Regions from separate parts of the Cupriavidus sp. 01L45 genome, predicted to be linked through region 2. Evidence: predicted binding sites of a transcription regulator. Region 2 holds the regulator's gene; the other holds the start of a gene.
What was found. Region 2 encodes NrdR, which represses ribonucleotide reductase genes. Its sites were predicted from a motif close to CACNANATNTNGTG; they were not measured.
Positions count from the first base shown of each region.

Region 1 (4,416 bases), on a different contig from region 2:
TCTTGAACAGCTTCAGCTCGCCATTGGCGGCCTTGGCTTCATAGCCCAGGTAAGCGGTCTCGAAGGCCTTGCCGACCAGGTCGTGCAGGTCCGGGCAGGTGGCGGGCGAGAACAGGGTCCACTCGCCGCCTTCCATCACGCGCTTCATGAACAGGTCGGGAATCCAGTTCGCCGTGTTCATGTCGTGGGTGCGGCGGCGGTCGTCGCCGGTGTTCTTGCGCAGCTCGAGGAATTCCTCGATGTCCAGGTGCCAGGTTTCCAGGTAGGCGCAGACCGCGCCCTTGCGCTTGCCGCCCTGGTTGACCGCCACGGCGGTGTCGTTTACCACCTTCAGGAACGGCACCACGCCTTGCGACTTGCCGTTGGTGCCCTTGATGTGCGAGCCGAGGGCGCGCACATTGGTCCAGTCGTTGCCCAGGCCGCCGGCGAACTTCGACAGCAGCGCGTTTTCCTTCAGCGCTTCGTAGATGCCTTCCAGGTCGTCCGACACGGTGGTCAGGTAGCACGACGACAGCTGCGAGCGGCGGGTACCCGAGTTGAACAGGGTCGGCGTGGACGACATGAAGTCGAACGACGACAGCAGCTGGTAGAACTCGATGGCGCGTGCTTCGCGGTCCTTCTCGCCCAGTGCCAGGCCCATCGCCACGCGCATGAAGAATGCCTGCGGCATTTCGATGCGGGTTTCGTCGATGTGCAGGAAGTAGCGGTCGTACAGGGTCTGCAGGCCCAGGTAGTTGAACTGGAAGTCGCGCTGGGCGTCCAGTGCGGCGCCCAGGCGGGCCAGGTCATAGGTGGCCAGCTTTTCGTCCAGCAGCTCGGCTTCGATGCCGCGGGCGATGAACTTGGGGAAGTATTCGGCGTAGCGCGACACCATTTCGGTCTGGGTGACTTCGGCTCCCAGGATTTCCTTGCGGATGGTGTGCAGCAGGATACGCGCGGTGACCTGGCTGTAGGCCGGGTCCTTCTCGATCAGGGTACGCGCGGCCAGGATGGCGGAGTCGTAGACCTGGGTCATCGGCACGCCGTCGTACAGGTTCTTCAGCGTTTCCTTCAGGATCGGCTCGGCGCTCACGGCGTCGCCAAGGCCCGAGCAGGCATTGTCGATCAGGCCGTGCAGCGCGTTCAGGTCCAGCACGCGGGCCACGCCGCCATCGGTCACGTTGAACGTGACGCCGCCTTCCTGCACGCGGGCGACTGCCTGGGCATTGGCCTGGGCGCGCTCCTGGGTGCGCTTTTCACGGTACAGCACATAGGAGCGGGCCACTTCATGCTCGCCCGAGCGCATCAGCGCCAGTTCCACGTGATCCTGCACGTCCTCGATATGGAAGGTGCCGCCGTTGGGGCGGCTGCGCAGCAGGGCGCGGACCACGTTCTGGGTCACTTGCTCGACCACTTCGCGCACACGCGCCGAAGCGGCACCCTGCCCGCCGTTGACGGCGAGGAAGGCCTTCGTCACCGCCACCGAGATCTTGCTCGGCTCGAACGCCACAACGGCACCGTTGCGGCGGATGATCTTGTAATCCTGGTAGCTGCCAGCGCCGGCAGTAGCGGGGCTCGACTGCGCGTTCGCTGCTGCACCGGCGGCGGCGGCGCCGGTGGAAATGTCGTTCTGGGCTGTCTGCATGAGGAACTCCTGTTCTGACCCGTGTTTTATGAGTGACAAAGAGTCCCGGGCAAAATGCGCAAAAAGGCTCTGACACGCCGGCCGGTCTTACCCGGGAGGGCGCGCTGCTTTGCTGGATTCTGCTGGGACTCTTGTGATGCGCCGGCCCTTCGGCGGACCGCAGCCATTGCTGCGGCGGAAACTGCACACCTAGGCCGGCTCCCCGAAAGCACCACTAGATCTAGTGGTCGATGCGAAAAACTGGACTAAGTATAGTGAAATGGGGCGGATTCACCAGTCTTGACAAGCGCTTTTTTGGCGCGATTTCTGGTGCGGGCGCAGCATGCGGCGCTGCGCCAAACCCGCCAACCCAAGCGACTCAAGGGATCCCGCCCGACGGTGCGTTACCGCACTGTGACGCGAAATTTTTTTGATTGAGCTGGCCACTCCGATAGGCGCGGACTTTATCAGGGTTTTCCCCAGATTCACGCTATCCCCCAGGCCCCGCAATTGAGGCTTGCTTCAAGGCTGGTCTTTGCGGTAAGGCAACTGCCCCGGAGCCACGCCAGCAGCGGCGGCAAAGCCGGCCCAGTCGAAATGCGGGCCAGGATCGGTCTTGCGTCCGGGTGCGATATCGCTGTGCCCCGCCACCGCGCGCACCGGATAAGCGCCGAGCAGGGCACGCACCAGCGCGGAGGTGGTGTGGTATTGGGCCAACGCGAAAGGCTGGTCGTCGCTGCCTTCAATTTCGATGCCGATGGAAAAGTCATTGCAACGCGGCCGCCCGAAGAACTCGGATTGGCCGGCATGCCAGGCCCGGTCCAGGCAGGAAACGAACTGGACCAGTTCGCCCTCCCGCGTCACCAGGAAATGCGCCGAAACCCGCACCTGATGGATCGTCGCGAAGAAAGGATGGCGGGACGGGTCGAGGCGGTTCTGGAAGAAGGCCTCGATATCGCCGCTGCCGAACTGGCCCGGCGGCAGGCTGATATTGTGGATCACCACCAGGTCGACCGGCATGTGCGCGGGCCGGGCGTCGAAGTTGGGCGACGGAACGCGGCGCGCCGCGGGCACCCAGCCGGCCGGATCCGGGTGGAATCCAGGCCCGGGCGCGATCTTGCCGTTGTCGTGCTCAGGCATCGCGCTCTCCATCGGCGGCCAGCAGCCCACCCATCGGGCCGTCGCGCATCGCTTCGCTGGCGTCGGCACCGTCGGCCGCGTCGTCGCGGCCCTCGCGGATGCCAAGTTGCTGGATGCGGTAGCGCAATTGCCGGAAACTCAGGCCCAGCAGCGGCGCGGCGGCGGTGCGATTGAAACCGGTCTGCTGCAGCGCCTGCAGGATCAGGTCGCGCTCAAGCGCTTCCAGGCGGCCGGTCAGGTCGATCGGGAAGGTCGCGCGGCAAGCCGCTCCCTCCCCATCGCCCAGGCTTGGCGCCGCTGGCTGCGAAAGCGCAGCCGCGTGCGCGCCGGATCGGGATTCCGGCGGCGCTTCATGCTGGAGATCCGGCCTGAGACCGGACGGCGCTGCCGGCACAGCAGGCAGCGGCGGTGGCGCGCCGGCCCCTGGGTAGGCGACAGGCGCCGCCCAGGGCGCCGCGTCCGCCGAAGACACAGAGGCAGGCGGGCGCGGCAAGGCCGAATACCCCGTGCCCGCGTCCAGCGGGCCAAGGTCGTCCACCTCGATGGTTTCGCCTTCCGCGAAGGCGTAGGCCCGCTCCAGCAGGTTCTCCAGTTCGCGCACGTTGCCGGGGAACGAATAGTCGGACAGGCGTTGCAGCGCGGCCGCCGAAAGCCGCTTGGGATGGGGATCGCCGTAGCGCACCGCCAGGTGCTCCAGGATGGCGCCCGCCAGCACCGGGATATCTTCGTGCCGTTCGCGCAGCGTCGGCACGCGCAGCGCCAGCACGTTGAGCCGGTAGAACAGATCCTGGCGGAACTGGCCGGACGCGACCATCGCGGAGAGATCCTTGTGGCTGGCGCACAGCACCCGTACATCCACGCTCTCTTCGCGGCTCGCGCCGATCTTGCGCACGCGCCGCTCCTGCAGCACGCGCAGCAGCTTGACCTGCATCGCCAGCGGCAGATCGGCCACTTCGTCGAGCAGCAGCGTGCCGCCGTTGGCGGCCTGGAAGAAACCGCCGCGCTCGGCGTCGGCGCCCGTGAAGGCTCCCTTCACATGGCCGAAGAACTCCGATTCCATCAGGGTTTCGGGGATGGCGCCGCAATTGACCGCGATAAAGGGATGCGCGGCGCGCGCGCTCACCGCGTGAATGGCGCGCGCGGCGCGCTCCTTGCCGCTGCCGGACTCGCCGCTGATCACGATCGGCGCCATGCTGCGCGCCAGCCGGGACAGCGAGCGGCGCACCTCATGCATGGCCGGCGAATGGCCAGGCAGCAGGCTGGCCGCGCGGTCCGCGCTCTCCCGCACAACCGCGCCGGCACCCTCGGCGCCGTCACGCTGCTGGCGTCCCAGCGCATTGAGGATCAGGCTGCGCAACTGGTCCAGCGAGACCGGCTTGGCGATGTAGTCGAACGCGCCGGCCTTGAGCGCCTCCACGGCGTTGTCGGCGCTGCCATAGGCTGTGATCACGGCGACCGGCACCCGTTCCGGCGCACTCGAGAGCTGGCGCACGATATCGATGCCAAGCCCGTCGCCGAGCCGCATGTCGGTCAGCACCAGGCTATAGCGGCGCGCGGCTAGCTGCTGGCGCGCCTCCGCCAGCGAGCCAGCCAGCACCACGTCGTGGCCCATGCGGCGGATCGAGATATCGAGCAGTTCTCGCAGGTCGGCCTCGTCGTCGATGACGAGAATC
Region 1 is NZ_JBFTSG010000012.1:80,134-84,549, reverse strand. It holds gene AC1DT6_RS10600 (ribonucleoside-diphosphate reductase subunit alpha) at 1-1,624, opposite strand, end outside; gene ampD (1,6-anhydro-N-acetylmuramyl-L-alanine amidase AmpD) at 2,126-2,743, opposite strand; gene AC1DT6_RS10590 (sigma-54-dependent transcriptional regulator) at 2,736-4,416, opposite strand, start outside.
Region 1: AC1DT6_RS10600 (ribonucleoside-diphosphate reductase subunit alpha) is a predicted target of NrdR. The motif match lies at 1,837-1,850, and genes of this name have one in related genera.

Region 2 (4,416 bases):
TGAGGGCTATCCCGGCAAGCGCTACTACGGTGGCTGCGAGTATGTCGACGTCGTCGAGCAGCTCGCCATCGACCGGGTCAAGCAACTGTTCGGCGCCGAAGCAGCCAATGTGCAGCCCAACTCCGGCTCGCAGGCCAACCAGGGCGTGTTTTTCGCCACCCTGAAGCCGGGCGACACCATCATGGGCATGAGCCTGGCCGAAGGCGGCCACCTGACCCACGGCATGGCGCTCAACATGAGCGGCAAGTGGTTCAACGTGGTGAGCTACGGTCTGGACGCCAACGAAGACATCGACTACGTCGCGCTGGAAAAGCTGGCACAGGAAAAGAAGCCCAAGCTGATCATCGCCGGCGCCTCGGCCTTCGCCCTGCGCATCGACTTCGAACGCATCGCCAAGGTTGCCAAATCGATCGGCGCCCTGTTCATGGTCGACATGGCCCACTACGCCGGCCTGATCGCCGCCGGCGAGTACCCGAACCCGGTTCCGCACGCCGACTTTGTCACCACCACCACCCACAAGAGCCTGCGCGGCCCGCGCGGTGGCGTGATCCTGATGAAGGCCGAGCACGAGAAGGCCATCAACTCGGCCATCTTCCCCGGCATCCAGGGCGGCCCCCTGATGCACGTGATTGCCGGCAAGGCCGTGGCCTTCAAGGAAGCCCTGTCGCCCGAGTTCAAGACCTACCAGCAGCAAGTGGTCAAGAACGCCCGCGTCATGGCCGAAACCCTGACCGAGCGCGGCCTGCGCATCGTCTCGGGCCGCACCGAGAGCCACGTGATGCTGGTCGACCTGCGCGCCATGCAGATCACCGGCAAGGAAGCCGAAAAGGTCCTGGGCGAAGCGCACATCACCGTCAACAAGAACGCCATCCCCAACGACCCGGAAAAGCCCTTCGTCACCTCGGGTATCCGCCTGGGTTCGCCGGCCATGACCACCCGCGGCTTCAAGGAAGAAGAAGCCCGCGTGGTGGCCAACCTTGTCGCCGACGTGCTGGAGAATCCGCACGACCTGGCCAATATCGCCAGCGTGCGCGAGCAAGTGGCAGCCCTGACCAAGCGTTTCCCGGTCTACGGCTGATCCCCCTGCGCCACCCGCCCACGCGCGGGTGGCCGGCAGTCCGCCGCGGCGCGCCAGCGCTGCCGGCGGGCCTTGCCAACCCAGCCCAGCGCGACACAGAATGACAAGACGCTGCGCGCGCAGCACGCGCCCCGGTTCAAACTTCGAGGTGGTCAGGCATGAAATGCCCCTTTTGCGCTCATTCCAATACCCAGGTCCTGGACACGCGCATGTCCGAGGAAGGCGATACAGTCCGCCGTCGCCGCCGCTGCGAATCCTGCGACCGCCGCTTCACCACCTATGAGCGGATCGAGCTGTTCTTCCCCGCCATCGTCAAGAAAAACGGCTCCCGCGCGGACTACACCCGCGACAAGCTGAAGGACTCCATGCGCCTGGCGCTGCGCAAGCGCCCGGTCTCCGCTGAAGCCATCGACGCCTCCATCACCCGCATCGAAGAAAAGCTGCTCGCGCTCGGCGAGAAGGAAATCCCCAGCAGCCAGGTCGGGGAACTGGTCATGCGCGAACTGCGCCGGCTCGACAAAATCGCCTACATCCGCTTTGCCTCGGTGTACCGGAGCTTTGAAGACGTGTCGGAATTCCGCGACATGCTGGATGAGTTTTCAACGTCTACCCCACGGAAGCAGTAGAAAAAGTAACGGGAACGTTGTTTAATTCTTTCCAAACTGTGCCCTAGGCTTCATTCCTATATCTATACTTCCGCCTGGGTAGTAGTGACAAAACAATAGAACGAAGCCAAAAGAAAGTAGTCTTTTCGGACGAGGGTCAGAATGGGTCAGTCAAGCTGTCGGGGGACGGCCGGCTTTGCCATGCTCGAAGCATTGGTGGCAATGGTCGTATTGGCGATTGGCGTGCTCGGGGTCGCCAGCCTGCTCCTCAATTCCTCGCGTTTTTCCCAGCAAGCCTCCTACGATACCGTTGCCATGCAGCTGGCCACCGAAATGGCCGAGCGCATGCGTGCGAACACTGCCGTCTCCGGCGTGGGCGCGGCCGCCGAGGCCCTCGCGCCCAACCTGTATTTCATCGACACCCAGACCAGCCAGCTGCCCGCGCTGACGCGTAATCCCTATACGACGGCCTGCGCCAGCACGCTGCTCTCCTGCGCGCAGGACACAGCCCGCTTCGATGTGATCGAGTGGTGGAACCGGGTAGCCGCCGCCCTGCCCGGCGGCCGGGCGGTGATCTGCCGCGATACCGTTGCCTATAACCAGACGTCCGGCTTTTCCTGGGGCTGCACGGCCGCTGCAAGCGGCCGTGTCGACGATGCGCCGATCGTCATCAAGGTCGGGTGGATATCGCGCCTGAGCAGCAAGACGCTGGGCACCGGCGCCGATCTCGCCGACATGAACACGCGGCCGCAGATCGTCATCGTCGCCACGCCCGGCACGGTGAACTGATGCGTACGCTCCGCAAGCCGTACCGGCATGCCCAGTCGGGCATGTCGCTGGTCGAACTGATGGTCGCGATGGTCCTCGGCCTGTTGCTGACACTGGCAGCGACCGCCGTTTATTTGGGCAGCCGCACCAACTACAGCACCATCGACGACACCACCGCGCTCGACGAGAAGGGCCGTTTTGCCCTGGACACCATCGTCCGCATCGTGCGGCAGTCCGCATGGACCAACTACGCCGGCAACAGCGCGCCGGCAACAAACCCGGCCAGCGGGCCCATCGCCCAGGCGCCTGGCGGCATCATGCCGACCACCGTCGCGTTGTCACCCACGATCAGCGGCGTCGACAACTGCGCCAGCCCGGGCCAGGACGCGAGCCTCAACCTGTCGTGCCTGCCGGGCACCACCAACCCCGTGAACAAGAGCGACGTGCTGCAGGTGCGCTTTTTCGGTTCGGGCACGCCGTCGGATCGCACCGTGCCCGACAACAGCATGATCGATTGCTCCGGCAATGGCGTCGCGGAACCACAAGCATGGGAGGACGCGGACCTTGCGCGCGGCTTTGCGCGCTTCTTCGTGGCGCCAGACCCCAACGACCCGAGCGGCAACCCGCAACTGATGTGCGGCTATCGCGCTCGCGATGCATCCAACAAGGAAATCTCGAACACCGCGATCACCTCCGTGCCAATCATCTCCGGTGTTGAGGTGTTCCAGGTGCTGTACGGGGTCGACACCAACAATGACTACATCCCGGACCGTTACCTGCCGGCCACGGATGTGCTGGCTCTGGCCACCAAATGGCAAACCGTCGTGTCGCTGAAAATTGCCCTGATACTGGCCGGCGACACCGCGACCAGCCCGGTGCCGGAGGTCCCCACTTTCCAGCTCTTCGGCACGCTCTATGGCGGCGACAGCACCGTCAACGACGCGACCTACAAGCCGACCACGCAGCTACAGCGCTTGCGCCGCCAATACTCGGTCACCGTCCAACTGCGCAACGTCGCAACGTGCCGCACTTGCTCCCCATCATGAGCGCCCCTCTCAAGCCAGCCGCCCAGCGCGGCATTGCCCTGATCACCGGCCTGGTCATGCTCCTGATGATCAGCATCATGGCCGTGGCCGGCGCGCGCCTGGCGATCAACAGCAAACGCATGGCATCCAACCAGCGCGACCGCGACCTTGCAGTGCAAGCGGCCGAAATGGCGCTACAGGATGCCGAGATGGACATCCAGGGTGTCGTTGCCGTCAACAGCCGCTCCGCCCTGTTCTCTGGCAGCAATCCGAACCTGCTGCCCTTCGTCGCCGGCTGCAACACGGGGAGCACGCCTGGCGCAGCCTTCCAGGGCCTGTGCGCGGCCGTCGACAGCGGCACCCCGAACTGGGAAGCCGTGGACTTTGCGCAGACCGGGGCGAATGCCCGCGCGGTGGCCTACGGCACCTTCACCGGACGCCAGTTCCCGACCGCGCCCACGGGCCTGCTGCCCGCCGCCCTTCCCCGCTACATCATCGAGCCGATCCAGGACACATCGCCCGGTGCTTCCGGGAGCCCCGACGCTCCGGTCGTCTACATCTTTCGCGTCACCGCGATGGGCTTCGGTGCCAACACCGCCACCCGCGCCATGCTGCAGTCGTACTACCGGAAGGCCGAATGAATGACCTCGCTCCTGACCTACGCGGAGATTCTCTGATGACACGCTTATGCCGGATCGCGCTGGCCCTCGTTGTCGCCGGTGCAAGCTTGCTTCCCGTGCCAACGCGGGCGGCCACCGCCTTGACACCGTCCACGGTGGACATTGCGCAGTCGCCGCTCTACGGACGCAACCAGAATGTCAACCCGAACCTGCTGCTGTCGCTGTCGGTGGAGTTCCCGACGGTGGGCGCGGCGTACCGGACCGGCACCTACACCCGCAGCACGGAATATGTCGGCTATTTCAACCCGGCCAAGTGCTAC
Region 2 is NZ_JBFTSG010000001.1:59,289-63,704, forward strand. It holds gene glyA (serine hydroxymethyltransferase) at 1-1,078, shown strand, start outside; gene nrdR (transcriptional regulator NrdR) at 1,237-1,704, shown strand; gene pilV (type IV pilus modification protein PilV) at 1,885-2,472, shown strand; gene AC1DT6_RS00340 (PilW family protein) at 2,472-3,497, shown strand; gene AC1DT6_RS00345 (pilus assembly PilX family protein) at 3,494-4,117, shown strand; gene AC1DT6_RS00350 (pilus assembly protein) at 4,153-4,416, shown strand, end outside.